3 regions of the Nocardioides aromaticivorans genome follow, and region 2 is predicted to be linked to each of the others. Evidence: riboswitches for the same ligand, from Rfam matches in the RefSeq annotation. Region 2 holds a riboswitch; each other region holds the start of a gene.
The links. Region 2 has a riboswitch for glycine ahead of gcvT (glycine cleavage system aminomethyltransferase GcvT). Riboswitches for the same ligand answer to the same signal wherever they lie in the genome.

Region 1: linked by a shared signal. The riboswitch ahead of gcvP (aminomethyl-transferring glycine dehydrogenase) and the one ahead of gcvT (glycine cleavage system aminomethyltransferase GcvT) in region 2 are both predicted to bind glycine.
Region 3: linked by a shared signal. The riboswitch ahead of gcvP (aminomethyl-transferring glycine dehydrogenase) and the one ahead of gcvT (glycine cleavage system aminomethyltransferase GcvT) in region 2 are both predicted to bind glycine.

What each region holds. Positions count from the first base shown of each region.
Region 1 is NZ_JACBZM010000001.1:2,263,744-2,273,723, reverse strand. It holds gene BJ993_RS10690 (L-serine ammonia-lyase) at 1-220, opposite strand, end outside; gene lipA (lipoyl synthase) at 211-1,164, opposite strand; gene glyA (serine hydroxymethyltransferase) at 1,161-2,423, opposite strand; gene gcvH (glycine cleavage system protein GcvH) at 2,425-2,796, opposite strand; gene gcvT (glycine cleavage system aminomethyltransferase GcvT) at 2,834-3,949, opposite strand; gene gcvP (aminomethyl-transferring glycine dehydrogenase) at 3,985-6,837, opposite strand; glycine riboswitch at 6,882-6,979, opposite strand; gene BJ993_RS10660 (MarR family winged helix-turn-helix transcriptional regulator) at 7,357-7,848, shown strand; gene BJ993_RS10655 (IclR family transcriptional regulator) at 7,940-8,755, shown strand; gene BJ993_RS10650 (gamma-glutamyl-gamma-aminobutyrate hydrolase family protein) at 8,787-9,569, shown strand; gene BJ993_RS10645 (FadR/GntR family transcriptional regulator) at 9,541-9,980, shown strand, end outside.
Region 2 is NZ_JACBZM010000001.1:2,553,566-2,563,545, forward strand. It holds gene BJ993_RS12010 (NADP-dependent oxidoreductase) at 1-511, shown strand, start outside; gene BJ993_RS12015 (SDR family NAD(P)-dependent oxidoreductase) at 557-1,324, shown strand; glycine riboswitch at 1,413-1,519, shown strand; glycine riboswitch at 1,520-1,612, shown strand; gene gcvT (glycine cleavage system aminomethyltransferase GcvT) at 1,658-2,788, shown strand; gene gcvH (glycine cleavage system protein GcvH) at 2,809-3,180, shown strand; gene BJ993_RS12030 (L-serine ammonia-lyase) at 3,205-4,575, shown strand; gene BJ993_RS12035 (LysR family transcriptional regulator) at 4,588-5,475, opposite strand; gene gabT (4-aminobutyrate--2-oxoglutarate transaminase) at 5,559-6,905, shown strand; gene BJ993_RS12045 (Glu/Leu/Phe/Val family dehydrogenase) at 6,902-8,188, shown strand; gene BJ993_RS12050 (NAD-dependent succinate-semialdehyde dehydrogenase) at 8,185-9,651, shown strand; gene BJ993_RS25870 (hypothetical protein) at 9,889-9,980, shown strand, end outside.
Region 3 is NZ_JACBZM010000001.1:4,553,258-4,563,237, forward strand. It holds gene BJ993_RS21820 (FHA domain-containing protein) at 1-316, shown strand, start outside; gene ftsR (transcriptional regulator FtsR) at 319-1,050, shown strand; gene BJ993_RS21830 (bifunctional nuclease family protein) at 1,209-1,679, shown strand; gene BJ993_RS21835 (MerR family transcriptional regulator) at 1,853-2,452, shown strand; glycine riboswitch at 2,476-2,577, shown strand; gene gcvP (aminomethyl-transferring glycine dehydrogenase) at 2,657-5,485, shown strand; gene BJ993_RS21845 (serine hydrolase domain-containing protein) at 5,482-6,777, shown strand; gene BJ993_RS21850 (hypothetical protein) at 6,743-7,132, opposite strand; gene BJ993_RS21855 (hypothetical protein) at 7,102-7,530, opposite strand; gene BJ993_RS21860 (acyl-CoA thioesterase domain-containing protein) at 7,593-8,513, shown strand; gene BJ993_RS21865 (hypothetical protein) at 8,529-9,095, opposite strand; gene BJ993_RS21870 (DNA recombination protein RmuC) at 9,189-9,980, opposite strand, start outside.

The DNA.
Region 1 (9,980 bases), 290 kb from region 2:
CCCCCTCGAGCCCGAGCACGACGGCCCCCTCGGAGCCGTGACCGTGCCCGGTGGCGCCGAGGGAACCGAACAGCTCGGCCTTCACGCGCAGGGTGGCGTCGAGCAGGCCGTCGGCGGCCAGCCCGTCGGCGAAGGTCTTCGCGGCCCGCATCGGCCCGACGGTGTGCGACGACGAGGGGCCGATGCCGATGGAGTAGAGGTCGAAGGTGCTTAGCGGCACGTCGCACCCCGGCGCTCGATCGCCTGCCGGTGGAGCCGTCCGGCCCGGTACGACGAACGGACCAGCGGTCCCGAGAGGACTCCCGCGAACCCGATCTCCTCGGCCTCGGCGGCGAGCTCGACGAACTCCTCGGGCTTGACCCACCGCTCCACGGGGTGGTGGCGCGGCGAGGGACGCAGGTACTGGGTGATCGTCACCAGCTCGCAACCCGCCTCGTGCAGGTCGCGCAGGGCCTGGGAGACCTCGTCGCGGGTCTCGCCCATGCCGAGGATCAGGTTCGACTTGGTGACCAGCCCGAACGCCCGGGCCTGGGTCAGCACGTCGAGCGAACGGTCGTACCGGAACGCGGGGCGGATCCGCTTGAAGATCCGCGGCACGGTCTCCACGTTGTGGGCCAGCACCTCCGGGCGCGACTCGAACACCTCGGCCAGCAGCTCGGGACGGCCGTTGAAGTCGGGGATCAGGTTCTCCACCCCCGTGGCGCCCCCCTCGTTGTCAGCAGTGAGCTCGTGGATCGCACGCACCGTCTCGGCGTACAGCCACGCCCCACCGTCCGGGAGGTCGTCGCGGGCGACGCCGGTGATGGTGGCGTACTTGAGCTCCATCTGCTGCACCGACTCCGCCACCCGGCGCGGCTCGTCGCGGTCCAGCGGCTGGGGCTTGCCGGTGTCGATCTGGCAGAAGTCACAGCGGCGCGTGCACTGGTCGCCACCGATGAGGAAGGTCGCCTCGCGGTCCTCCCAGCACTCGAAGATGTTCGGGCACCCGGCCTCCTGGCAGACCGTGTGCAGCCCCTCGGACTTCACCAGCTTCTGCAGCGACCGGTACTCCGGACCCATCGTCGCCTTCGTGCGGATCCACGACGGCTTCCGCTCGATCGGCGTCTCCGCGTTGCGGACCTCCAGCCGGAGGAGCCTGCGCCCCTCCGGCACGACGGCCGTCACCGGCCCGCGTAGAGCGGGTGCGCGGCGGCGAGGGCCGCGACGCGGTCGCGCAGCTTCGCGGCCACTCCCTCGTCGTACGACGGCTTGAGCGCCTCGGCGATGACGTCGGCGACCTCCGCGAAGGCCTCCGCGCCGAACCCGCGGGTGGCCAGGGCCGGCGTACCGATCCGCAGGCCGGAGGTCACCATCGGCGGGCGCGGGTCGAAGGGCACCGCGTTGCGGTTGACCGTCAGCCCGATGGAGTGCAGCCGGTCCTCGGCCTGCTGCCCGTCGAGCGCGGAGTCACGCAGGTCGACGAGCACCAGGTGCACCTCGGTGCCGCCGGTGAGCACGGACACCCCGGCCTCGGCGACGTCCGGCTGGGTGAGCCGCTCGGCGATGATCCGGGCGCCCTCGAGGGTGCGCTCCTGCCGCTCCTTGAACTCGGGCGAGGCCGCCATCTTGAAGGCCACCGCCTTCGCCGCGACGACGTGCTCGAGCGGACCGCCCTGCTGGCCGGGGAACACCGCACTGTTGATCTTCTTCGCCAGCTCGGCCTTGCTCAGGATCACGCCGCCACGCGGACCGCCGAGGGTCTTGTGCGTGGTCGTGGTGACGATGTCGGCGTAGGGCACCGGGCTCGGGTGCAGCCCGGTGGCCACCAGGCCGGCGAAGTGCGCCATGTCGACCATGAGGTAGGCACCGACGAGGTCGGCGATGCGGCGGAACTCCGCGAAGTCCAGCTGGCGCGGGTACGCCGACCAGCCGGCCACGATCAGCTTCGGCCGGTGCTCCAGCGCGAGCCGCTCGACCTCGGCCATGTCGACCCGGAAGTCCTGGTCGTCCACGTGGTAGGCCACGACGTCGTAGAGCTTGCCGGAGAAGTTGATCCGCATGCCGTGGGTCAGGTGGCCGCCGTGCGCGAGGTCGAGACCGAGGATCGTGTCGCCCGGGTCGAGCAGCGCGAACATCGCGGCCGCGTTGGCCTGCGCGCCCGAGTGGGGCTGCACGTTGGCGGCCTCGGCACCGAAGAGCTCCTTGACCCGGTCGATCGCGAGCTGCTCGATGACGTCGACGTGCTCGCAGCCGCCGTAGTAGCGGCGTCCGGGGTAGCCCTCGGCGTACTTGTTGGTCAGGACCGAGCCCTGCGCCTCCATGACGGCGACGGGGGCGAAGTTCTCCGACGCGATCAGCTCGAGGGTGGACTGCTGGCGGGCCAGCTCGGCGGAGATGGCCGCGTGGACGTCGGGGTCGTAGTCGACCAGTCGCTGGTCGAGCATGTCAGGCCTCCAGCAGCGCGTCGTAGGCCGCGGCGTCGAGCAGGTCCGTGGTCGCGGTGACCTTGACGACGAAGAGCCAGCCCTCGCCGAAGGGGTCGCTGTTGACCAGGCTCGGGTCGCTGTCGACGTCCTTGTTGACCTCGACGACCTCGCCGGTCACCGGCGAGTAGAGGTCGCTGACGGACTTGGTGGACTCGAGCTCGCCGCAGGTCTGGCCCGCGGTGACGGTGTCGCCGACGGCCGGCAGGTCGACGTAGACGATGTCGCCGAGGGCGTCGGCGGCGTAGGCGGTGACGCCGACGCGGGCGGTCTCGCCGTCGAGGGCGACCCACTCGTGCTCGGCGGTGTACTGGAGGTGGGTGGGGTTGCTCATCGGGTGCTCCTGGTGGTGTCGGTGCGGGAAGGGGCGGTCAGCGGGCGCGGGAGTAGAACGGGAGCTCGAAGACGTCGGCGTCCTCGAGCGTGCCGCGCAGGGAGACGGCGACGCGGGTGCCGGGTACGGCGAGGTGCGGCGGGACGTAGGCCATGGCGATCGGCTTCTCCAGGGTCGGCGACGGGGCGCCGCTGGTGACCTCGCCGACCTCGGCGCCGGTCGCCGGGTCGACGACCGGGTAGCCCGCGCGCGGCGAGCGGCGGCCGGTCGAGACCAGGCCGACGAGCACCCGGGCCGGGCCCTCCTCCTTGCGCTTCGCCAACGCGTCCTGGCCGACGAAGCCGCCGGGCTTGTCGAGCACGACGACGCGGCCCAGGTTCGCCTCGTACGGCGTGGTGTCGCGGCTCAGCTCGTGGCCGTAGAGCGGCATGCCCGCCTCCAGGCGCAGCGTGTCGCGGCAGGCGAGCCCGGCGGGGACCAGGCCGTGGGCCTCCCCCGCCTGCGCCAGAGCGGCCCAGACGGCGGGGGCGTCGGCCGGGCGGCAGTAGACCTCGAAGCCGTCCTCGCCGGTGTAGCCGGTGCGCGCGAGGAGGACCTCGACCGCGCCGTCAGCGGCAGCGACCGTGCCGGCGTCGATGGCGTAGTACTTCAGCGACGGCACGTCGAGCTCGGTCAGCGCGGCGATGATCGCGGCGGACGCGGGCCCCTGGACCGCCAGCAGCGCCCAGTCGGCGGACGTGTCGCGGACCGTGACGTCGTACCCCTCGGCCCGGGCGGCGATCTCCGGCGCGACGACGGCGACGTTGCTGGCGTTGGCGACGACGAGGTAGTGCTCGTCGGCCAGGCGGTAGACGACGAGGTCGTCGATGATGCCGCCGTCCTCGGCGCAGATCATCGAGTAGCGCGCCCGGCCGACGCCGATCGCCGACGGGCGGCCGACGAGGGCGTGGTCGAGCGCGGCGCCGGCGCCCGGCCCGGTCAGCTCGATCTCGCCCATGTGGGTGAGGTCGAAGAGTCCCGCGGTCGTGCGGACGGCGCGGTGCTCGGCGAGCTCCGAGCTGTAGCGGACCGGCATCTGCCAGCCGGCGAAGTCGGTGAAGCTCGCCCCCAGGCCGGCATGGACCTCGTGCAGCGGGGTGGTTCGAGAGGACACGGCAGTGCTCCTAGGTGGTGGCGTGGGTGGGGTGGTCAGTTCTCGAAGTCGGAGATCGGCGGGCACGAGCAGACGAGGTTCCGGTCGCCGTAGGCCTGCTCGATGCGGCGAACCGGCGGCCAGTACTTGCCCGCGGGGGTGCCGGACGGGAAGACCGCCTCCTCGCGCGTGTACGGCGCCGTCCACTCCTCGACGAGGCAGGCGGCCGTGTGCGGGGCGTGCCGCAGCGGGCTGTCCTCCGCGCTCCAGCGGCCGGCGGCGACGGCGTCGATCTCGCCGCGGATCGCGACCATCGCCGCGACGAACCGGTCGAGCTCGGCGAGGTCCTCGGACTCGGTGGGCTCGATCATCAGCGTGCCCGGGACGGGGAAGCTCATGGTCGGCGCGTGGAAGCCGTGGTCGATGAGCCGCTTCGCGACGTCGTCGACGCTCACGCCGGTCTCGGCGGTGAGCGGGCGCAGGTCGACGATGCACTCGTGCGCGACCAGGCCGTTCTCCGCGGTGTAGAGCAGCGGGAAGTGAGGCGCGAGCCGGTGCGCGAGGTAGTTCGCCCCCAGCACCGCGGTCTGGGTCGCGCGGCGCAGGCCGTCGGCGCCCATCATCCGCACGTAGGCCCACGCGATCGGCAGGACGCCCGCCGAACCGTACGGCGCCGCGCTGATCGGGCCGATGCCCACGCGCTGCTCCGGGACCGGGTGCAGCGGGTGGCTCGGCAGGTACGGCGCCAGGTGGGCCGCGACCGCGACCGGGCCGACCCCCGGGCCGCCCCCGCCGTGCGGGATGGCGAAGGTCTTGTGCAGGTTCAGGTGCGAGACGTCGCCGCCGAACGTGCCCGGCCGGGCGATGCCGACGAGGGCGTTGAGGTTGGCACCGTCGACGTACACCTGGCCGCCGTGGCGGTGCACCAGGTCGCAGAGGTCGGTGATGCCGGTCTCGTAGACGCCGTGGGTGGAGGGGTAGGTGACCATCACCGCGGCGAGCCGGTCGGTGTGCTCGGCGCACTTCGCGGCCAGGTCGTCGAGGTCGACGGTTCCGTCCTCGCGGGAGGCCACCACGACGACCCGGAAGCCGGCGAGCACCGCGGAGGCGGCGTTGGTGCCGTGCGCGCTGGACGGGATCAGGCAGACGTCGCGCCGCGCCTCACCACGGTCGTGGTGGTACGCGCGGATCGCGAGCAGGCCGGCGAGCTCGCCCTGCGAGCCCGCGTTGGGCTGGATCGACACGGCGGCGTACCCGGTGATCTCGGCCAGCCACTCCTCGAGCTGCTCGACGAGCACGCGGTAGCCGGCGACGTCCTCGAGCGGGGCGAGCGGGTGCATGTCGGCGAAGCCGGGCCACGAGATGGGCTCCATCTCCGCGGTGGCGTTGAGCTTCATCGTGCAGGAGCCGAGCGGGATCATGCCGCGGTCCAGCGCGTAGTCCTTGTCGGAGAGCGCCCGCAGGTAGCGCAGCATCGCGGTCTCGGAGCGGTGCCGGTGGAAGACCGGGTGCTCGAGGAAGGCGGAGGTACGACGCAGCGCCGCGGGGATCCCGGTGCCCACCTGGACCATGACGCCACCGTCGGTCCGGGGCTCGACGGCGTCGACGACGGTCGCGACGTGCTCGGCGGTGGTGATCTCGGAGCAGGTGATGCCGACGTGCGTGGCGTCGACCGGGCGCAGCAGGATGCCGGCGGCGCGGGCGCGGGCGACGACGGCAACGGCGTCCGCGACCTCGACGACGACGGTGTCGAAGAAGTGCCGGTTGACCCGCCGCACGCCGCGCACCTCCAGCTCGGAGGCGATCTCGGCGGTGCGGGCGTGAACCTGGCCGGCGATCCGGCGCAGGCCGTCGGGCCCGTGGTAAACGGCGTACATCCCGGCGGTGATCGCCAGCAGCACCTGCGCGGTGCAGATGTTCGACGTCGCCTTGTCGCGGCGGATGTGCTGCTCGCGGGTCTGCAGCGCGAGGCGGTACGCCGGCTGTCCGGACGCGTCGATCGAGACACCGACGAGGCGGCCCGGCAGGTGCCGCTCGAGGCCCTCGCGCACGGCGATGAAGGCGGCGTGCGGGCCGCCGTAGAACATCGGGACGCCGAGCCGCTGCGTCGACCCGACCGCGATGTCGGCGCCGATCTCGCCGGGCGGCGTGAGCAGGGTCAGCGCGAGCGGGTCGCAGGTGACCGCCACCGCGGCGCCCCGGCCATGTGCGTCGTCGGCGAGCGGGCGCAGGTCGCGGACCTCCCCCGAGCAGCCGGGGTACGACGCCAGCAGGCCGAAGAAGTCGCCCTCCGGGAGCGGCCCGTCCAGGTCCACGAGCTCGACCTCGAGCCCGACCGCCTCGGCGCGGGTGCCGATGACGGCGAGCGTCTGCGGCAACGTGTCCGCGTCGACGAGCACCCGCGGGGACTTCGACCGCGACGCTCGGCGCATCAGCAGGATCGCCTCGACCACGGCCGTGGCCTCGTCGAGCAGCGAGGCGTTGGCCGTCGGCAGGCCGGTGAGGTCGCCGACGACGGTCTGGAAGTTGAGCAGGGCCTCGAGCCGACCCTGGCTGATCTCCGGCTGGTAGGGCGTGTACGCCGTGTACCAGGCCGGCGCCTCCAGCAGGTTGCGGCGGATCACCGGGGGCGTGATGGTCGGGTGGTAGCCGCAGCCGATCATCGCCACGCCGACGTCGTTGCGGCCCGCCAGCGCGGCCAGCTCTGCGAGCGCCTCGGCCTCGCTGGCCGCGGGCGGGAGCCGGAGCGGCTCCGGCGACACGATGCCGGCCGGCACCGCTGCGGCCATCAGGTCGTCGAGGCTCGAGTAGCCGATCTCGGCCAGCATCTTCGCCTGCGCGGCAGCGTCGCTGCCGATGTGGCGCTCGCTGAAGGGGGTCCCGAAAGGGGTGGGGTCGTTCGAGGACACGGAGGCTCCCGTCGTCGAGGGTGCACTGCACCCTGCTTCGCTTGCCTCCCCGCTCTGTCATGGGTGCCTGAGAGCTTCACCGCGACGAGCGGCTTGCACCGTGGGCGCAGGACACGGGTCCTGACTTTCCAGAGTTGCCTCGCGCGAGCAGTGATGGGGCCTGAGAGTTTCTCGGGGAGAGTTGCTCCTACGGCGCCCCGTCCCGACCCATCAGGCCAGACGGGGGCTCTCCTGCTTCGGCTTCGAACGGCCGGTGTTCAGTTGTACGTCGCCCACACCGTAGCCGAGCCTCGTCACGCCCGGCACCGACTGTCTGGCAACACCCACTGGAGCACGGCCCGGCCCGCCGTGGCCAGGACGCTGTGCCGGACCGCGGAACGCCACGTGCGGTCCGCCTCGTCCGGTCTCCACCGAAACCCGCGCGGTTCTGGGGCGTGGAACGTCACGCTTCCCAGCTCCCGACGCCCGGACTTGGATGGCCAGATGCCCCTTCCGACCGCCCGCGGAAACTGAGCCCGCATGAACGGCCAGGTCGGCAACTCGCCCTTTGACTTCGCTGCCGCCAGCCCGTTGTCCGACCTCTTCCGAGTGGCCAACGCAGTCCGCTCCGAGCTCACCAACCGCGTCCTGCGCCGATACGACCTGACCTGGACCGGGTTCATCGTCCTCGCCGTCGTGTGGAACTCGGACGGCGTCGAGACCCGACACGTCGCCGAGTGCGCCGACGTCTCGAAGGCCACGCTGACCGGGGTAGTGAAGACCCTCGAGGGCCGAGGGCTGCTCCTCCGGGAGGGCGACCAGCGGGACCGTCGCCTGGTCCGGCTCCGCCTGACCGACAAGGGCACCGCGCTGACGGAGCAGGTCCATCCCGAGTTCCACGCCGTCGAGTCCGCGATCATCAGTCAGCTCTCCGGCCGCAAGGTCAGCGCGCTCACCCGCACCCTGCGCGACATGCTCGACGCCGTCGAGGGCCACGTCGACACGCCAGCCACGACACGTGCCGGCGCCTGACCGGCCACTTCCTGGCTGGCCCCGCGCCTCTGTGGCACCGGTTCCGAAGTTGGGGGTGGCGCAGCACACATCAACGGCGTACGGTATTGGTATGAGGGCACGACCATTAGACGTATCAGTCCCCACTCTTGAGCACAGCACTCCTGACGGCGGGTCTGTCGGCAAGGCGATCTCGCTCCTGACCGCGTTCGGCGACGCCGCAGGCGGCGCGACCCTCACCGAACTCGCGCACATCGCCGGCGTTCCGAAGTCGACGGCCCATCGCCTGCTCGGTGTGCTGCGCGACGCTGGGCTCGTCGACCGGGACGGCATGGACTGGTACCTGTGCGCTCCGATGCTCCGCCTCGGAGCAGTGGCCCTGCGCGGCGGAGCGGGCGTCCTGCGCGAGGTCGCGCTGCCGTACCTCTCCGAGCTCTACGAGCTCACGCACGAGAACGTCCACCTCGGCGTCCTCGACGGCACCGACGTGGTCTACCTCGACAAGATCTACGGGCACCGCTCCACCTCGACACCGTCGCGCGTGGGCAGCAGGCTGAACGCACACACCTCCGGCCTCGGAAAGGCCATCCTGTCCCGGTCGGACCGGACGGCCGTCAAGCGCGTCCTCGACGGTGGACTCCGGCCGACGACGACGCGATCGATCGCGCTGCCGGGCATGTTCCTCCGTCAGCTCGAGGCTGCGCGCCAGGAAGGGGTGGCGTTCGACCGCGAGGAGTGCCGGGAGGGTCTCGTCTGCGTGGCCGCCCCCATCCTCGGCCCGTCCGGTCGGGCGGTGGCCGCCATCTCGGTAGCGGGCTCCGCACGAACCCTGAAGATCGACGCCATCGCGAGCGCCGTTCGCAACGCCGCGGTCCAGGTCTCCCGGAAGGCCGGGCCGGACGTCGACCTGATCGCCACCGGCACGTGACCTCCGCATCCGAACCATCGAAAGGACGCCCGTGAACCTGCGGACCCCACCTTCGCTCCCCCAACCGTTGATCGGCGTCACCGGCCAGTACCGGTACGGCCACGAGGTCGGCCGGCTGCCCGCGTTCGTCGGCCAGGAGCCGATCGAGGTCTTCCTCTCCCCCTACATCCGCAGCGTCGCCGGTGCCGGCGGCACGCCCGTGCTGCTCACGCGGGAAGCCGACCCCGTAGCAGTCGTCGACCGACTCGACGCACTGGTCCTCGCGGGCGGGGAGGACGTCGACCCGGGACGCTACGGCGGCATCCCCACCGAGTTCGCGACGGTGATGGACCCCGGGCGCGACGCGTTCGAGATCGGGCTGTTCGAAGCCGCTCTAGTGAAGGGCATCCCGGTGCTCGGAATCTGTCGGGGCTGCCAGCTCATCAACGTGGCTCGTGGCGGCACGCTCGTCCCCCATCTCTCGGCCTCCGACGGGCAGTCCCACTCCTTCTACGGCTATCCCGGGAACCACCGGCCGCAGATGGTGAACGTCACCGAGGACAGCGAGCTCTCCCGCGTCCTCGGTGCCCGGATCTCCGTGAACAGCTACCACCACCAGGCGGTCCTGACCCCCGGCGAGGGCGTCGTGGTCTCGGCGCGAGCTCTGGACGGGGTGGTGGAGGGCATCGAGATGCCCGACGCCGACGTCGTCGCCGTACAGTGGCACCCCGAGATGTTCGGCGGTGATCCCTTGTTCGACTGGCTCGTCGAGCGGGCCGTCGACAGGACCCGAGGAACTGACCTGAGTGAGCACTCCCTCCACGCCGCCGGATGAGCTGATCGACACCGACTCGCACTGGCACCGCCACGGCGAGGCGGTCCGCACGTCCACGGACGACGTCCACGCCCGCATCCGGGCCATGGTCCACGGCGGGCAGCTGCGTCCAGGGGACCGGCTGCCCGCCGAGCGACGTCTGAGCGAGATGTTCGCGGTGTCCCGGTCCACCCTTCGCGAGGCACTGAGCCGCCTTCGCGCGGAGGGCTACGTCGAGGTTCGTCGCGGCGTCGAAGGAGGAACGTTCGTCACCGAGCTCGCACAGCCCTACGCACGTTGGCTCGCGCAAATGGCTGACGACGGCTCCCTGCTGCGCGAGATCATCGACGTGCGCACGGCTGTCGAGTCGCACATCGCGTGGTTGGCTGCCGAACGGAGAACGGCCGAGGACCTGCAGCAGCTCGCCGAGGC
Region 2 (9,980 bases):
GGTCGTCCAGATCGCCCGCAACCTCGGCCACCGGGTGGTCGCGAGCGCCGGATCGGACGAGAAGGTCGCCTGGCTGCGCGACGACCTGGGCGTCGCGGCGTTCAACCACCGGTCCGAGCCGTTGGGGGAGGCGCTGGCACGCCTGGCCCCCGAGGGCATCGACCTGTACTTCGACAACGTCGGCGGCGAGCACCTCGAGGCGGCGCTCGACGCGATGACCATGCACGGGCGCATCGCCCTGTGCGGCTCGATCTCGGACTACGAGTCGGAGCCCACCGGTCCGCGCAACATCTTCCTCGCGACCGCCAAGCACCTGACGCTGTCCGGCTTCCGCGGCAGCCTGCACCTCGACCTGCTCGAGGAGATGCAGCAACGGATGGCCGGCTGGATCCGCGACGGCCGGCTGGTCGCACCCGAGACCGTCTACGACGGCCTCGAGCAGGCCCCGCGCGCGATGGCGGACATGCTCGCGGGCCGCACGACCGGCAAGACGCTGGTCCGCCTCGGCTGAGTCGACCTCGACCGGCCGCCACCACCAACGAGAGGAAGCACCACCATGGGTCGTTTCGACGGGCGAGTCGCCGTCATCACCGGAGCAGCGCGCGGGATCGGGTTCGGCACCGCCACCCGGTTCGCCGAGGAGGGCGCGTCGGTCGCGATCGTCGACCTCGACGAGACCGCGGCCGCCGAGGCCGCCGCGAAGCTGCCGCTCACCGAGGGTGCGAAGGCCATCGGCGTGGGCGCCAACGTCTCCGACGGCGCGTCGGTCGACGCCGCCATCGAGCGGGTCGTCACCGAGCTGGGTGGGATCCACGTCCTGGTGAACAACGCGGGCATCACCCGCGACAACCTCCTGTTCAAGATGACCGAGGAGGACTGGGACCTGGTGATGGGGGTGCACCTCAAGGGTGCGTTCTTGATGACCAAGGCCGCGCAGAAGCACTTCGTGGAGCAGAAGTACGGCAAGGTCGTGAACATCTCCTCGATCTCGGCGCTGGGCAACCGGGGGCAGGCCAACTACTCGGCCGCGAAGATGGGCGTGCAGGGCTTCACCCGCACCCTGGGCATCGAGCTGGGCCCGTTCGGGATCAACGTCAACGCGGTCGCGCCGGGCTTCATCGCGACCGAGATGACCGACGCCACCGCGGCCCGGCTGAAGATGGACGTCGACGAGTTCCGCCGCCTCAACGCCGACGCCGTCCCGGTCAGGCGGGTCGGTCAGCCGGACGACATCGCGGCCGCGGTCACCTTCCTGTCGGCCGACGAGTCGTCGTACGTCACTGGCCAGACGCTCTACGTCGACGGCGGCGCCAGCATCGGCTGACGCAGGCGTGCCGTCCGCGCCGGAGGGGAATGGGACCCGGGCGGCCACGACCTGTAGCCTCGCCGCACACAACTCCACACCGGCCGTTCGAAGCCGCAGCAGGAGAGACCCCGCCTGACCCGATGGGTCGCGACGGGGCGCCGTAGGAGCAACTCTCCCCGAGAAACTCTCAGGCCCCATCACTGCGCGGCGAGGCAACTCTGGAAAGACAGGACCCATGTCCTGCGCCCACGGTGCAAGCCGCTCGTCGCGGTGAAGCTCTCAGGCACCCATGACAGAGCGGGGAGGCAGACCAGCAGGGTGCCGTGCACCCTCGACCCCGGGAGCCTCCGCATGGCAACGAACGACCCCACCCCGCGCACCACCCCGCTGCACGCGGTCCACACCGCACTGGGCGCCAACTTCACGGACTTCGCCGGCTGGCAGATGCCGGTCCGCTACAGCTCGGAGCTCGCCGAGCACCGGGCCGTGCGCACGACGGCGGGCCTCTTCGACCTCACCCACATGGGCGAGATCGAGCTGACCGGCCCGGGTGCCGGCGCCGCGCTCGACCACGCCCTCGTCGGTCGTCCGTCGGCGATCGGCGTCGGCCGCGCCCGCTACTCGATGATCTGCGCCGAGGACGGCGGGATCATCGACGACCTCGTCGTCTACCGCCTCGCCGAGGAGCACTACCTCGTCGTCGCGAACGCCAGCAATGTCGCCGTCGTCGCCCCCGAGGTGGCCGCCGGCGCCGACGGGTACGACGTCGAGGTCCGCGACACGTCGGAGGAGTGGGCGCTGCTGGCGGTCCAGGGCCCGGCGTCGGCCGCGATCGTCGCGGAGCTGACCGAGCTCGACGTGCCGTCGCTGAGGTACTACGCCATCGACGCCGGCACGGTCGCTGCCCCTGACGGCGCAGTCGAGGTGCTGCTCGCGCGGACGGGCTACACCGGCGAGGACGGCTTCGAGGTCTACTGCCGGCCGTCCGACGCGGAGGCCGTCTGGGCCGCGCTGCAGCAGGCGGGGGAGCCGCACGGCCTCGTCCCCGCGGGCCTCGCCTGCCGCGACACGCTGCGCCTGGAGGCGGGGATGCCGCTCTACGGCCACGAGCTGAGCCGCGACACGACGCCGTACGAGGCCAACCTGGGCCGGGTCGTCGTCCTCGACAAGCCGGACGGCTTCGTCGGGCACGAGGCGCTCGCGAAGCGCAAGGAGCAGGGCCCGGAGCGCGTGCTCGTCGGGCTGGTCTCCACCGGCCGCCGCTCGCCGCGCGCGGGCTACCCGGTCGTCGACCCGGCCACCGGCGCCGAGGTCGGCGAGGTCACCAGCGGCGCGCCGTCGCCGACGCTGGAGAAGCCGGTCGCGATGGCCTACGTGCCGCCGCACCTCGCGGCGCCCGGCACCCGGGTCTCCGTCTTGCTGCGCGGCTCCCTCGAGGACGCCGACGTCGTCGAGCTCCCCTTCTACACCCGCAACCGCTGACCCACCTCGAGGAGAAGACGATGAGCAACCCCACGAACCTCCAGTACTCCGCCGAGCACGAGTGGGTCGCCCTCGACGGCGACACCGCGCGTGTCGGCGTGACGGCCTACGCCGCCGACGCTCTCGGCGACATCGTGTACGTCGACCTGCCGGCCGTCGGCGACACCGTCACCGCGGGCCAGACCTGCGGCGAGCTCGAGTCCACCAAGTCCGTCAGCGACCTCTACTCGCCGGTGACCGGCGAGGTCGTCGAGGTCAACGAGGACGTCGACGGCGACCCGAGCCTGGTCAACAGCGACCCCTTCGGCCGCGGCTGGCTCCTCGTCGTCAAGGTGACCGCCACCGTCGACCTGCTCGACGCTGCCGCGTACGACGCGCTGCTCGAGGCCTGAGGTGCTCGAGCGGGAGGTCGCGTCGTGCCCCTGAGCACCTTCGACCTCTACTCCATCGGCATCGGTCCGTCGTCGTCACACACGGTGGGGCCGATGCGCGCCGCGAAGACCTTCGTCGACGGCCTCGTCCACGACAGGCTCCTCGATGCGACCGTACGGGTGAAGGCCGAGCTGTTCGGGTCGCTGGGGGCGACCGGGCACGGCCACGGCTCGGAGGGCGCCGTCGTGCTCGGGCTCGAGGGGGAGCTGCCGGCGACCGTGGACGTCGCCGCCGCGCGCGGCCGGCTCGACGTCGTACGACGCGACGGGGCGATCGACCTCGCCGGCAGGCGGACCGTCCGCTTCGACGCCGCCGAGGACCTCGTGCTGCACCGGCGCCGCTCGCTGCCCGCGCACCCGAACGGGATGACCTTCACGGCGTACGGCATCGAGGGTGCCTTCCGCGAGCGGACCTACTACTCGGTCGGCGGTGGGTTCGTCGTCGACGAGGACGCGGTCGGTGCCGACCGCGTGGTGGTGGACCGGACGGAGGTCCGGTACCCCTTCACCACCGGCGCCCAGCTGCTCGCCATCTGCGAGGAGACCGGGCTGCGGGTCAGCGACGTGATGCTCGCCAACGAGCTGTCGTGGCGCAGCGAGGACGAGGTGCGCGCCGGGCTGCTGGAGATCTGGGCGGTCATGCAGGAGTGCGTCCGCGCCGGCTGCAGCGCCGAGGGCCTGCTCCCCGGCGGGCTGAAGGTGCCGCGCCGCGCGCCGGGCCTGCACGCCGACCTCTGCGCCCGGGCCGAGGGCGGCGACCCGCTCGACGTCATCGACTGGGTCAACCTGTTCGCGCTCGCGGTGAACGAGGAGAACGCCTCGGGTGGTCGCGTCGTCACCGCGCCCACCAACGGCGCGGCGGGGATCATCCCGGCGGTGCTGCACTACTACGTGCGCTTCGTCCGGGGCGCGGACGACGACGGGGTGGTGCGCTTCCTGCTCACCGCCGCCGCCGTCGGGATCCTGTTCAAGGAGAACGCCTCGATCTCGGGCGCCGAGGTCGGCTGCCAGGGCGAGGTCGGGTCGGCCTGCGCGATGGCCGCCGGTGCGCTGTGCGAGGTGCTCGGCGGGACGCCGACCCAGGTCGAGAACGCCGCCGAGGTGGGCATCGAGCACAACCTCGGGTTGACCTGCGACCCGATCGGCGGGCTGGTGCAGATCCCCTGCATCGAGCGCAACGCGATCGCCTCGGTGAAGGCGATCAACGCCGCCCGGTTGGCGATCAACGGGACCGGCCACCACAAGGTGTCGCTGGACAAGGCGATCAGGACCATGCGCGACACCGGTCGCGACATGCACGTGAAGTACAAGGAGACCTCGCGCGGAGGTCTCGCCGTCAATGTCATCGAGTGCTGACGAGGCGAGGCACTACCCGGCCAGCGGCGGGTACCGCTCGCTGCAGAACGCCTCCAGCCGCTCGGCCAGCCCGGCCAGCACGGTCGCCGCGTGGTGCCGGGGATCCCAGGCCGCGACGAGGGTGAGGGTCAGTGGCGCGCCCGCGTCGTCGAGGACGAGGGTGCGCTCGAGGTCGAAGCGCGGGTCGTCGGAGACGACGGCGATGCCGCGGCCGGCGGCGGCCAGGGCCTGCGCGACCTGGGGGTTGCTGCAGGCGATCACCTCGGAGGCCGCCGCACCGGCGCGGGCGAGCGCCTCGTCGAGCAGGGTGCGCGGTCGGGCACCGGGCTCGAGCGTGATCAGCCGCTCGTCGGCGAGCTCGGCGACGGGTACGGCGGACCGGCCGGCGTACGGGTGGTCGGCGCGGACGTAGGCCCACACGGGCAGCCGGGCGACCGGCGCGCTGCTCAGGTGCCGCGGCGGCGGCACGGTGAGGACGGCGAGGTCGAGGTCGTCGCCGAGCCCGTCGATCGCGTCGGCGGCGTTGGCCTCGTGCACGGTGATGAGCGGGTCGTCGGGGCCGAGGGTGGCGAGGAAGGGCGCGACCACGTCGGTCAGCGTGGTGGTCGGCGCGGCCGCGCGGACCCGCTCGAGGCGGCCGGCGGCGAGCGCCTCGGCGAGCGAGCGGGCCGCCTCGGCGCTGGTGAGCACGTCGCGCGTCGCGGCGAGGAAGGTGTGGCCGGCGGCGGTCAGGCTGAGTCGCCGGTGGTGGCGGTGGAAGAGGGTGACACCGGTCTGCCGCTCGAGCTGCTGGAGCTGGCGCGACAGGGCCGGCTGGGTGACGTGCAGCGCCTCCGCGGCGGCGCTCACCGAGCCCAGCTCGGCCACCGTGCTGAAGGTGGTCAGGAGGCGCAGGTCCACCCGCCCACTGTATGCCGCAGCGGCATCCAAATCCCAACAGAAAGGCATTGGACGACATGCAGGGCGCGGAGCACGATAGGAGGGTGACCACCGAGACCTCCGCCCCCGCCGTACGCCAGGCACGCCGCCTGGTCACCCCCATCCCCGGCCCGAAGTCGGTCGAGCTGATGGCCCGCAAGACGTCGGCCGTCGCCTCCGGCGTCGGTACGACGATGCCGGTCTTCACCGCCCACGCCGGCGGCGGCCTGCTCGAGGACGTCGACGGCAACATCCTCATCGACCTCGGCTCCGGCATCGCCGTCACCACCGTCGGTGCGGCCGAGCCGCGCGTCGTCGCGGCCGTGCAGGAGCAGGTCGCGGCGTTCACCCACACCTGCTTCATGGTGACGCCCTACGAGGGCTATGTCGCCGTCGCCGAGCACCTCAACCGGCTCACCCCGGGCGACCACGAGAAGCGCACCGCGCTCTTCAACTCCGGCGCCGAGGCGGTCGAGAACGCCGTCAAGATCGCGCGCCACCACACCGGCAAGGACGCGGTCGTCGTCTTCGACCACGCCTACCACGGCCGCACCAACCTGACGATGGCGATGACCGCCAAGTCGATGCCCTACAAGCACGGCTTCGGCCCGTTCGCCTCCGAGGTCTACCGCGCGCCGCTGTCCTACCCCTACCGCGACGGCGGGCTCGACGGCGCCACGGCCGCCGCCCGTGCCATCGACGTGATCGAGAAGCAGGTCGGCGCCGACAACCTCGCCGCCGTCGTGATCGAGCCGATCCAGGGCGAGGGCGGCTTCATCGTCCCCGCCGCCGGCTTCCTGTCCGCGCTGGCCGAGTGGTGCACCGCCAACGGCGTCGTCTTCGTCGCCGACGAGGTGCAGAGCGGCTTCGCCCGCACCGGTGCGATGTTCGCGTGCGAGCACGACGGCGTCGTACCCGACCTGATCGTGACGGCCAAGGGCATCGCCGGCGGCCTGCCGCTCTCCGCGGTCACCGGCCGCGCCGAGATGATGGACGCGGTCCACGTCGGCGGCCTCGGTGGCACGTACGGCGGCAACCCGATCGCCTGCGCCGCGGCGCTCGCGGTCATCGAGACCATCGAGGCCGACGGCCTGGTGGAGCGCGCCCGGCAGATCGAGGAGCTCGTCGTCGGCCGGCTCCGCGCGATCGGCGAGCGCGACAGCCGGATCGGCGACGTCCGCGGCCGGGGCGCCATGCTCGCGGTCGAGCTGGTCGAGGCCGGCACCGACACGCCCGACCCCGTCCTGGCCAAGGAGATCGCGACCCGCTCCCACGCCGAGGGCGTCATCGTCCTGACCTGCGGCACCTACGGCAACGTGCTGCGCTTCCTCCCGCCCCTGTCGATCACCGACGAGCAGCTCAACGAGGCGTTCGACGTGGTCGAGGCAGCGCTCGCGGCGGCCGGGCAGTGAGCGTCGACGTCCTGCCGGGGACGTCGACCACCGAGGAGGTCCGCAAGGACCCGCTCGGCGACGCCCACCGGCAGCTGCGCGCTGCCTGCGACCGGCTCGGCCTGGACGAGGGCACCTTCGCGATGCTCGCCACGCCGCGCCGCGAGATGACCGTCAGCATCCCCCTGCGCCGCGACAGCGGCGAGGTCGAGGTGCTCATCGGCCACCGGGTGCAGCACAACTTCTCCCGTGGCCCGGCCAAGGGCGGCCTGCGCTACAGCCCGGAGGTCGACCTCGACGAGGTCCGCGCCCTGGCGATGTGGATGAGCTGGAAGTGCGCCCTGCTCGACGTGCCGTACGGCGGCGCGAAGGGCGGCGTGCGGATCGACCCGCGCGACTACAGCCAGGCCGAGCTGCAGCGGGTGACCCGCCGCTACGCCAGCGAGATCAGCCCGATCATCGGCCCGGCGCACGACATCCCGGCCCCCGACATCGGCACCGACGAGAGCACCATGGCCTGGATCATGGACACCTACTCGGTGAGCAGCGGGCACACCGTCCTCGGTGTCGTGACCGGCAAGCCGATCAGCCTCGGCGGCTCGCTCGGCCGCGCGATGGCGACCTCCCGGGGCGTCGTCGAGGTCGCGCTCGCCGCGATCTCCAGCACCGGACTCGACCCGCGCGGCACGACGGCCGCCGTCCAGGGCTTCGGCAAGGTCGGCCGCGGCAGCGCGGTCCTGCTCGCCGAGGCCGGCGTGCGGGTCGTCGCCGTCAGTGACCAGTACGGCGGCGTGCGCGACCCGCAGGGCCTCGACATCGCGGCCCTGTGCGCCCACGTGGACGCCACCGGCAGCGTGGTCGGCTTCGGCCGGCTCACCGAGATCAGCAACGAGGACCTGCTCGAGCTCGACGTCGACCTGCTCGTGCCGGCCGCCGTCGAGGGCGTGATCCACGAGGGCAACGCCGACCGGATCCGCGCGCGCCTCGTCGTCGAGGGCGCCAACGGCCCGACGAGCACCCGCGCCGACGAGCTCCTGCGCGAGCGGGGCGTGCTCGTCGTACCGGACATCCTGGCGAACGCCGGCGGCGTGGTCGTCTCCTACTTCGAGTGGGTGCAGGCCAACCAGGCGTACTGGTGGTCCGAGGACGAGGTGAACCAGCGCCTCGCCGAGCGGATGCTCCTCGCCTGGCAGCGCGTCCACGAGCGCGCCACCACCGACCAGACCACCCTCCGCGAGGCGGCGACCTGCATCGCCGTCGAGCGGGTCGCCGCAGCCCACCAGCAGAGAGGCCTCTACCCGTGACATCGCTCGACCAGCTCATCGCTTCGCTCGCCCCCGCCAACGGCATCCACGTCGGTGGCCGCTGGGAGGCCGGCGAGCTCGGCACGTACGACGTCGACGACCCCGCCGACAAGGCGGTGCTCGCCGCGGTGGCGAACGCCGGTGCCGCTCAGGCGACGGCCGCGGTCGACGCCGCCGAGGCCGCCGCTGCGGAGTGGGCCGCGACCAGCCCGCGCCGCCGCTCCGAGATCCTGCACCGGGTCTTCGAACTGATGCACCGCGACGCCGACGACCTCGCCGCCCTGATCTGCGCCGAGAACGGCAAGTCCGCCACCGACGCCCGCGCCGAGGTCGGCTACGCGGCGGAGTTCTTCCGCTGGTTCGCCGAGGAGGCCGTGCGCATCGACGGCAGCTACGGCTCGGCGCCGGCCGGCGGCGTCCGCACCGTCGTCACCCGTCGTCCGGTCGGCATCGCCGCGCTCGTCACGCCGTGGAACTTCCCGGCCGCCATGGCCACCCGCAAGATCGCCCCGGCCCTGGCCGCCGGTTGCACGGTGGTGCTCAAGCCGGCGGCGGAGACCCCGCTGACCGCGCTCGCCGTGGCCCGCCTGCTCGCCGAGGCCGGTGTCCCGGCGGGCGTCGTCAACGTCGTACCGACCACGGAGCCGGAGGAGGTCGTCGGCACCTGGCTGGCCGACCCGCGGGTGCGCAAGGTGTCCTTCACCGGGTCCACCGGCGTCGGCCGCCACCTGCTGCGCCAGGCCGCCGACCGGGTCCTCAACGCCTCGATGGAGCTGGGCGGCAACGCGCCCTTCATCGTGACCGAGGACGCCGACGTCGCCGCCGCCGTCGAGGGCGCGATGATCGCGAAGTTCCGCGGGGGCGGGCAGGCCTGCACGGCCGCCAACCGGCTCTACGTCCACGCCGACGTCGCCGAGGAGTTCACCCGCCTGCTGGCCGAGCGCGTCAACGCGCTGGTCGTCGGCCGCGGTGCCGACGCGAGCACGCAGATCGGCCCGCTCATCAACGAGCGCGCCGTGCACCGGGTCGCCGGCCTCGTCGACGACGCCGTCGCCGGCGGCGCCCGCGTGGTCGCGCAGGCCGAGCTGCCGGCCGACCTGAGCGGCTACTTCTTCGCGCCGACGGTGCTCGCTGACGTCGTACCGGATGCCCGGGTGGTGCAGGAGGAGATCTTCGCGCCGGTCGCGCCGATCGTGACCTGGACCGACGAGGCGGAGCTGCTCGCGCTGGTCAACGAGAGCGAGATGGGCCTCGCCGGCTACCTCTACTCGGGAGACCTCAAGCGCGCGCTGCAGCTCGCCGAGCGGATCGACAGCGGCATGATCGGCATCAACCGCGGCCTCGTCTCCGACCCGGCCGCGCCCTTCGGCGGCTTCAAGCAGAGCGGCCTCGGGCGCGAGGGTGCGCACGAGGGCATCGAGGAGTACCAGGAGACGCAGTACTTCAGCGTCGACTGGAGCTGATCGAGCGGGACCCAAGGCAGCGTGATCGGGACCGATCACTGACGGCATTCGTCAGTGATCGGTCCCGTTCCGCTTTTCCGACCCATCCGGAAAAGCGCTTGGCCGGTTCGCGTGCCGGCACCTACCGTTGACGACCGACAGGGCCGGAGCGACCGGCCCGAGCAGATGAAGGACGGACCCGTGCGCAGCCATCGCAGCAGCTCCAGCGCCACGATTCGCAGGTTCGCGGATCGTGCGATGTGTGCTGCCCTCGCGCGCCCCGCCAACGAACTGCCGTCGCCGACCATCGTCCTCGGCGGTGAGCAGGGCAAGCGCCACGCGTGGCTGCT
Region 3 (9,980 bases), 2.0 Mb from region 2:
CGCCCTTCCCGTCGGGCACGCGCTGCTCGTCGTACAGAAGGGTCCGGGTGCCGGCAGCAGGTTCCTGCTCGACGCCGACGAGGTGAGCGCGGGCCGCCACCCCGAGAGCGGCATCTTCCTCGACGACGTGACCGTCTCGCGCCGCCACGCGGTCTTCCGCCGGTCGGGCGACTCGTTCACCGTCGAGGACGCGGGCAGCCTCAACGGCACCTACGTCAACCGCGACCGCATCGAGAAGGCGCAGCTCAAGGACAGTGACGAGGTCCAGGTGGGCAAGTACCGCCTGGTCTTCTTCGCGGGCCACGAGAGCCACTGACCGTGGTCGCTGCCGTCGCCCGCGGCGAGCGCGAGCCCCTGCTCAACATCGGGCAGGTGCTCGACCGACTGCGCACGGACTTCGAGGACATCAGCATCCCGAAGATCCGCTTCCTCGAGTCCGAGGGGCTGATCAAGCCGGAGCGCACCCCCGCGGGCTACCGCAAGTTCTCCGAGGCCGACATCGCGCGGCTGCGCTACATCCTGCGGATGCAGCGCGACCACTACCTGCCGCTCAAGGTCATCGGCGAGCACCTCGACGCGATGGACCGCGGCCTCGAGCCGCCCGCGCCGGAGCCGGTCGTCCCGACCGTGCCGACCGTCGCCATCGGCTCCGACGGCATGCCGGCACCGGAGTCCTTCCGTCGCAGCGACAAGCTGCGGCTATCGCGCAAGGAGCTCATCAAGGTGGCCGAGATCGACGAGGCCCTCCTCGCACAGCTGGAGGAGTTCGCCCTCATCACGCCGTCGGCGACCGGGCACTACGACACCGACGCGCTGGTGATTGCGCAGACCGCCAGCGAGCTGGCGGACTTCGGCATCGAGCCCCGCCACCTGCGCGGCTTCCGGGCGGCCGCCGACCGCGAGGTCGGGCTCATCCAGCAGGTCGTCGCCCCCCGCCGCGGCCGCGACGCCGGCGCCGCCGCGCGTGCCGAGGAGGCCGTGAGCGAGATCGCCGCCCTGTCCGTGCGGCTGCACGCCACCCTGGTCAAGGCGGGCCTGCGCCGGATCTGAGGGCCGGCGGGTCGCGGGGATCCGGCGAGGCCGCGGATTGGGCAGGAACTGCAGCTCCGGGCGTTGGATTGTTGCGGTTTGGTCCCAAACCGCAACACCTGCGCGACCCCCACGCAGCCACCACTCCCACCTCATCCCACCCCGAGTAGTGTTGAGGCATGCGCGAGGTGGATGTCCTGGGAGTCCGGGTGGAGATGCCGTCCAACCAGCCCATCGTGCTGCTGCGCGAGACCGTCGGGGACCGCTACGTGCCGATCTGGATCGGCGCCGTGGAGGCCACCGCGATCGCGTTCGCCCAGCAGGGCGTCGTCCCCCCTCGACCGCTGACGCACGACCTCATGAGGGACCTGCTCGCGGCGACCGGGGGAGAGCTGTCGGAGGTGCGGATCACCGACGTGAAGGACGGCGTCTTCTTCGCGACGCTGGTCCTGGCGTCGGGTGCCGAGGTGAGCGCGCGCCCGTCGGACTCGATCGCCCTCGCCCTTCGCACCGGTACGACGATCTACTGCTCGGAGGAGGTCCTGGCCGAGGCGGGGATCTCGGCGCCGGCCGAGGAGGAGGACGAGGTCGAGGCGTTCCGGGAGTTCCTGGACCACGTCTCGCCCGAGGACTTCGAAGCAGGACAGTGACGGGAGTTCCCTCAGCCTCAAGTTGAGGCTGAGGGTTTTTGACGACACGCCCGGCGACGTCTTTGACCGGCCCGTCATCGGCGCCGTACCTTGAAGAGTCGAATGACAGCCGTGCAATGCCTGCGCGACCACCCCTTGATCACCCACCTGATCGAACCCCTGCGGAGGACCCCGTGAACGAGCAGCAGCCCGAGAAGGTCGGTCAGGACACGGCCGCGGCGACCGCTGCCGCCGAGGAGCAGGGGCTGCTCTTCACCGACGACGTCTCCCCGCTGCCGAGCGACCTGGGCTACCGCGGTCCGACCGCGTGCAACGCGGCCGGCATCACCTACCGCCAGCTCGACTACTGGGCGCGCACCGGCCTGATCGAGCCGAGCGTGCGCGGTGCCAAGGGGTCCGGCTCGCAGCGCCTCTACAGCTTCCGCGACATCCTGATCCTCAAGATCATCAAGCGCCTGCTGGACGCCGGCATCTCGCTGCAGCAGATCCGTACGGCGGTCGGGCACCTGCGTGAGCGTGGCACCGACGACCTGACCCAGGTCACGCTCATGAGCGACGGCGCCTCGGTCTACGAGTGCACCAGCAACGACGAGGTCATCGACCTCCTGCAGGGCGGCCAGGGCGTGTTCGGCATCGCCATCGGCGGTGTCTGGCGCGAGATCGAGGGCACCCTCGCCCAGCTGCCGAGCGAGAGCGCCAGCGACACCGAGCAGGCCGAGGACGTGGCCGGCGACGAGCTCGCCGCGCGTCGCGCTGCGAGGAACGCCGGCTAGGCGTTGTAACCTGTAGCTGCTGTTCATCCCGCACGGGAGAGTCAGGACACGTCGCTGACGTGGGCCTGCGCCGAAGGGGCAATTCCTCCCCGGAACCTCTCAGGCGCCCGGACCGTGCGGAGCAGGCAACTCTGGAGGCGCAGCGACGCGCCGACAGAGGGGGAGGGCTCGATCCTTTTCGATCCCGAGGAAGCCTGCCTGCTGATGAGTGCCCCCTTCGTCAACCGCCACATCGGTCCCGACAACGACCAGGTCGCGACCATGCTCGACCGTCTCGGCTACGCGTCGATCGACGCGCTCATGGACGCGGCCGTGCCGAAGTCCATCCGGTCCGGCGAGGAGCTCGACCTGCCGGCGGCCGCCGACGAGGAGACCGCCGCCGCCGAGCTGCGCGCCCTGGCCGCGGCCAACGTCCCCGGTGAGCCGATGATCGGCCTGGGCTACCACGCGACCGTGACGCCCGCCGTGATCCGCCGCAACGTGCTCGAGGACCCGAGCTGGTACACCGCCTACACGCCGTACCAGCCGGAGATCTCGCAGGGCCGCCTTGAGGCGCTCATCAACTTCCAGACGATGGTCTCCGACCTGACCGGGCTGACCACCGCCGGCTCGTCCCTGCTGGACGAGGGTACGGCGGCTGCCGAGGCCGTCGCGCTGGCGTTCCGCGCGAACCGCAAGGCCTCGGGCCCGTTCGTCGTCGACGCGGACGCGCTGCCGCAGACCATCGACGTCGTGCGCACCCGCGCCGAGGGCATCGGGATCGAGATCGTGGTCGCCGACCTCACCGAGGGCCTGCCCGAGGGCGATGTCTCCGGCGTGCTGATCCAGTACCCCGGCGCCTCCGGCCGGATCGCCGACATCAAGCCGGTCATCGACGCGGTCCACGAGCGGGGCGGCCTCGCGGTCGTCGCCGCCGACCTGCTCGCGCTGACCCTGCTCGAGGCGCCCGGCACGCTCGGCGCCGACGTCGTGGTCGGCTCGGCCCAGCGCTTCGGCGTCCCGCTGTTCTACGGCGGCCCGCACGCCGGCTTCATCAGCGTCCGCGAGGGCCTCGAGCGCCAGCTGCCCGGGCGCCTGGTCGGCGTCTCGGTCGACGCCGAGGGACGCCCGGCGTACCGGCTCGCCCTGCAGACCCGCGAGCAGCACATCCGCCGCGACAAGGCGACGTCCAACATCTGCACCGCCCAGGTGCTGCTCGCCGTGACCGCCGGCATGTACGCCGTCTACCACGGTCCGCAGGGCCTGAAGGAGATTGCGGCCGACATCCACGGCCTCGCCCGCCGGGCCGCCGCGTCCCTCGAGGCCGCCGGCATCGAGGTCGTCAACGACACCTTCTTCGACACCCTCAACGTCCGCGTCCCCGGTCGTTCCGGTGCGGTCGTCACGGCCGCCCGTGAGGCCGGCATCCACCTGCGGCCGGTCGACGGCGACACCGTCGGCATCTCGTTCGGCGAGTCCGCCGGCGAGGCCACGCTCGCCGCCGTCCTCGGTGCCTTCGGGGTGACGGAGGTGTCGGCCGAGGGCGACGCCGGGCTGCCCGAGGACCTCGAGCGGACCACGGAGTTCCTGACCCACCCGGTCTTCAACACCCATCACAACGAGACCTCGATGCTGCGCTACCTCGCGCGGCTCTCGAACCGCGACTACGCGCTCGACCGCGGCATGATCCCGCTCGGCTCCTGCACGATGAAGCTCAACGCGACCACCGAGATGGAGCCCATCTCGCTCGCCGGCTTCGCCAACCTCCACCCGTTCGTCCCGGCCGCGGACGCCGACGGCTACCGCCAGCTGATCGAGCAGCTCGAGGGCTGGCTGGCCGAGGCCACCGGCTACGACCGCGTCTCCATCCAGCCGAACGCCGGCGCGCAGGGCGAGTTCGCGGGCATGCTCGCGATCCGCAACTACCACCGCGCCAACGGCCAGGGCCAGCGCGACGTCTGCCTTATCCCGTCGTCCGCCCACGGCACCAACCCCGCCTCGGCCGTCATGGTCGGGATGAAGGTCGTCGTCGTGAAGGCGACCGACGACGGCACCGTCGACCTCGAGGACCTGCGGGCCAAGTGCGAGCAGTACTCCGAGACGCTCGCCGCGATCATGGTGACCTACCCGTCGACGCACGGCGTCTACGAGGAGACCATCACCGAGCTGTGCGACATCGTCCACGAGCACGGCGGCCAGGTGTACGTCGACGGCGCGAACTTCAACGCGCTGCTCGGCTACGCGCAGCCCGGCAAGTTCGGCGGCGACGTCTCGCACCTCAACCTGCACAAGACGTTCTGCATCCCGCACGGTGGCGGCGGCCCGGGCGTGGGCCCGGTCGCGGTGCGCGCGCACCTGGCGCCGTACCTCCCGACGCACCCGCTGCACCCCGACGCCGACCGGCGCGAGGGCACCGGTGCGATCAGCGCCGCGCCGTTCGGCTCCGCCGGCATCCTGCCGATCTCGTGGGCCTACATCCGGATGATGGGCGCTGAGGGCCTCACCCGTGCGACCGCGGTCGCGGTTCTGTCCGCCAACTACGTCGCGGCCCGACTGGGCGAGCACTTCCCGGTGCTCTACCGAGGCGAGTCCGGGCTGGTCGCCCACGAGTGCATCCTCGACCTGCGCGGCATCACCGCAGCGACGGGCGTCTCGGTCGACGACGTCGCCAAGCGGCTCATCGACTACGGCTTCCACGCCCCGACGATGTCGTTCCCGGTCGCGGGCACGCTGATGGTCGAGCCGACGGAGTCCGAGGACCTCACCGAGCTCGACCGGTTCTGCGACGCGATGATCGCGATCAAGGGCGAGATCGACCGGGTCGCCGCGGGGGAGTGGGACGTCGACGCGTCGCCGCTGCACCACGCCCCGCACACCGCCCGCGCGCTGGTCGGCGAGTGGGACCGTGCCTACTCCCGCGAGGTCGGCGTCTTCCCGGCGGGCCTCGCCGGCGCGGCCGACAAGTACTGGCCGCCGGTCGCCCGGATCGACCAGGCCTACGGCGACCGCAACCTGGTGTGCGCGTGCCCGCCGATGGACGCCTACGCCGAATGACCGTGTACGACGACCGGCTGGCCGCGCTCCAGGGCGCGGGCCGGCTGCCTTCGGTCGTGGCGGGCGTGGCGCGCGGGGGCGAGCCGGTCTGGTCCGGCTGCTCCTCGGCGCTGCCCGGGGTCGGCGTCGACTCCGCCTACCGGATCGGCTCGATCACCAAGACCCTGACGGCGGTCCTCGTCCTGCAGCTGCGGGACGAGGGCCTGCTCGACCTCGCCGACCCGGTGGGGCGATTCCTGCCCGAGTGCGGGTACCCCGACGCCACGCTGCGCGAGCTCCTCGCGCACACGGGCGGGCTGCAGAGCGAGCCGGTCGGACCGTGGTGGGAGCGCGTGGACGGCGGCGGTGTCGCCGAGCTGCTCGCCGCCAACGACGGATCCGGGCGGGTGGCTGCGGCGGGGGAGTACTACCACTACTCGAACCTCGGCTTCGCGCTGCTGGGCGAGGTCGTGGCCCGGCTGCGCGGCGCACCCTGGTGGGAGGTCGTCCAGCAGCGGCTGCTCGTCCCGCTCGGGATGGGCGCGACGTCGTACCACCCTCCTGCGGAGCACGCGCCCGGCCGCAGCGTCGACCACTTCGCCCACACCCTGAGCGCCGAGCCGCACACCGACACGGGCGCCATGGCGCCCGCCGGACAGCTGTGGAGCACGGTCGCGGACCTGCTGCGGTGGGCCGACTTCCTGGCCTCCGGCCATCGCGACGTGCTCTCCGCGTCCACGCTGGCGGAGATGGCGGCGCCGGTCGCTCCGGCCGACGCCTACGGGCTCGGCCTCCGCGTGCTCCACGTCGGCGGACGGACGATGGTCGGCCACACCGGCTCGATGCCGGGCTTCCAGGCCTCGCTCTTCGTCGACCGGGACACCCGTGACGCCGTCGTCGCGCTCGCCAACGCGACGACCGGCCTGCGGCCCGAGCAGGTGCCGGCGACGCTGCTCGGTGACGTCGCGGCGCCGGTGGCGCAGCCGTGGTTCCCCTCGCTGCCGCCCCTGCCGGGCGAGGTGGCCGAGCTGCTCGGGCTGTGGTTCTGGGGCAACACGGGCTTCGCCTTCGAGTGGACCGGCGGTGAGCTGGTGGCCCGCGACCTGCGCACGGCCGAGCTCCACGAGCGCTTCGTCGACGTCGACGGCGCCTTCGTCGGGGCCGAGGGCTACCACCGCGGCGAACGGCTGCTGGTCCGGCGCGATGCCGACACGGGCGCGGTTCGCAGCCTGGAGTGCGCGACGTTCGTCTACACCCGCACGCCGTACGACCCGGCGGTCACGATCCCCGGGGGCCATCCGGGAAGGCCGTGACCACGGACGCGAGCCCGACCGCCACGCTGAGCGCGACCACGGCCCACGCCCAGCCGGGCAGCAGGTGCGGGAAGCGGGCGAGCAGCACGACCGGCACGACGAGGTGGACCGTCACCGTGCCGATCCACGGCCACGGCGAGCGCCGCGCCACCAGCGCCGCCGCCCCCAGCGGCAACGGCGCGAGGACCACCCAGCCGAGCGCGACCGCGAGGACCAGCCCGCCGTGGGCCGCGAGCCAGGTCGCGAGCGACCAGGGGTCGACGCCTGCGCCCGCCCACGCCGCGGCCGAGGTCGCGACGGCGACGACGATGACGGCGGAGCGGGTCAGCTGATCGGGTCGAAGCCGGAGATGCACGAGCGTCCGTCCCGCTCCTCGACGTGCACGACCGCGGCGATCTCGGCGTCGGTGTAGGGCTCCTCGTCGCTGGTCACCCGGACCGTGAACGATCCCTCGGTGTCGCCCTCGACGTCGGAGATCTCGTAGGTCGCGTCGGGGTCGTCCTCGCCGGTCTCGTCACGCACCGTCTCGATCAGCTTCTCGAGGTCGGCGCGGTCCTTCCCGGACGGCGCCTCGCAGAGCAGGTCGATCCCGTCGTCCACCTCGAGGTCCTCCGCGGCGTCGACCGCGGCGTCGGCGACCTCCTCGACGCTGGTCGGGTCACCGCCGGAGGCGACGACGAGCGCGGTCACGCTGCCGGCGAGGAGCAGCACGAGGGCGACGGCTCCGGCGACGATCCATCCCAGTCTGGTCATGCGGGCACCCTGCCCCGGGAGCCCGCTGCTCACACCCAGGGGCCAGCGGGCATGATGGGGCCATGAACGAGAACACGTTCTATGAACCGGGGACGAGCGCGTCTCCGCCGCAGGCCGGGCAGCAAGCTGCCGGAGACGGCTCTCGCCGCGCTGCCGTCCAGTTCGCCTGGTTCCGCGACGAGGGTGACGCGCTGGTCCCGCTGCCGCTGGCGCAGAGCCTCTGGCGCTCGGACCAGATGCACGGGGTCGCCGTCAGCGGCCTGCTGGCGCGTGCCCTCGAGAAGGCCGTGGACGACGCCGGGCGCAGCGAGCTCGTCCCGGCTCGCTACCACGTCGACCTCTTCCGCCCGGCCCGGATGATCCCGACGACGGCACGAGCGACGGTGGTCAGGGAAGGTCCCCGGCTGCTGCTGGCCGACGCCGTGGTCGAGCAGGAGGGCGAGGTCGTCGCCCGGGCGAGCGGCACCTTCCTCCAGCCGTCGTCCTCGCCCGACGGGGCGGTGTGGACCTCGCCGGAGGAGCGGCCGTCGCCGCCGCCGCTGGAGCTGGCTCCCCTCGACGTCGAGCACCACGTCCCGATCTTCGCGAGCGACGCCCCGTGGTCGGACAACTTCGGCGACCACCAGAACGGTGGCCGGCACCAGACCTGGCACATCGCCGTCCCGATCGTGGAGGGCGAGGAGTGCACCCCGTTCCAGGCCGTGGCCTCGGTCGCCGACGCCACCAGCATGGTCACCAACTGGGGTGCGGGCGGCGTGGAGTACATCAACACCGACATCGACCTGGCGCTCTCGCGCCGGCCCACCGGCATCTCGATCGGTCTGCGCGCCACCGACCACGTCGCCCACGCAGGCATCGCGGCCGGCACCGCCGAGGTCTTCGACCGCGAGGGCTCGCTCGGGACGGCGACGGTCACCTCGCTGGCCAACACCCGCCGGACGGTCGACCTGTCCGGCGGGGTCAGCCTCGAGGGCAGCGCCTGAGCGCTGTCGGGTCCGTCAGTCGGACGTCAGCACGATGTAGAAGCGCTTGCGGGCGCCCGGCTGGGTGACCGTTCCGTCGCTGTTGCGCGGGCTCACCACGAAGTGCCGGGTGTTGTTGGTGCCGGCCGGCGCGCAGGCGACGACACCGGCCAGGCCGCACACGGTCGCGGCGATCTCCCCGGAGAACTCCGGGTTGGCGTCGGGAGCCGCGGCGCGGCCGTTGGTGATCCCGTCGGCGTTCTGGTCGACCTGGTTCTGCAGGGCGATGGTGGCGACGAGGCCGTTGTCGCGCACGTCCTCGCCCGCGTCGATGTAGACGTTGCCGGCCGCCCGGAGCGAGTTGTCGCCGGTCGTCGAGGTGTTGGGCAGCGTCGGGTACGCCGCAGCGATCGTGAAGCCGCCCGACTGGGCCTCGATCTCGCCGTTGGCGTTGACGAGCAGCCAGCGCTCCTGGCCCGGGCGGCCGGACTCGGCCGGGTTCGACGGCCCCTGCTGGGCCATCGCCCAGGACGTGCCGCCGACGGACAGGGCCAGTGCCGCGGCCGCGACGACGAACGTGGGTGTGGACGAGATGACGCGCATGGGAACCTCCGGAGCGAGAGTGGGCTGTCACCCACGCTTCGGCGCCGGAGGTCGCACGGATGGCGACCGGCGGGTAAAGCTTCCCGGGCCCGCTCAGCCGGCCTGGGCGTCGTCGACGACCTCGCCGTCGGCGACGTCGAAGTCGAACGTCAGCTCCTCACGGTCGAGGTCGGCGATCGCGGCGAACTCGCCGCTGGTCAGCGCGCGCGGCACGTCCTCGACCTCCTTGGGGGCCGGGATCGTGGCGACCGGGTCGGCCGCGTTGAGCTTGCGCGCAGCCGGCAGCACCGAGCGCTCGAGGGAGCCGGTGAAGGCGTTGTAATCCTTCACGCTGCGCTGGAGCGAGCGACCGAGCTTGTCGACGTGCTCGGCGAGCTTGAGGATGCGGCGGTAGAGGACCTGGCCGAGCTCGAAGAGCACCTGCGCGTCCTCGGTGAGGGCCTCCTGCTTCCAGGTGAAGGCCACCGTCTTCAGCATGCTCCACAGGTTCGTCGGGGTGGCCAGCACGATGCCCTGGCCGAAGGCGTGCTCCATCAGCGACGGGTCGACGTCGAGCGCGGCGTTGAGCAGCTGCTCGTTGGGGATGAACGCGACCGTGAACTCCGGGCTGACCGGGAGGCCGGTCCAGTAGCCCTTCTGCGCGAGCACGTCGACGTGGCCGCGGACCTTGCGGGCGTGGTCCTCGAGCAGCCGCTGACGGGTCTCCGGCTCGAGGCCCTCCCGCTGGGCGTCCATGAACGAGTTGTAGGGGACCTTGGCGTCGATCGCCATCTGCTTGCCGCCGGGCAGGTTGATCACCATGTCGGGGCGGCGCGCACCCGAGTCGGCCTCGACGGAGTGCTGGACGTCGAAGTCGACCCGGTTGAGCAGGCCGGCCGTCTCGAC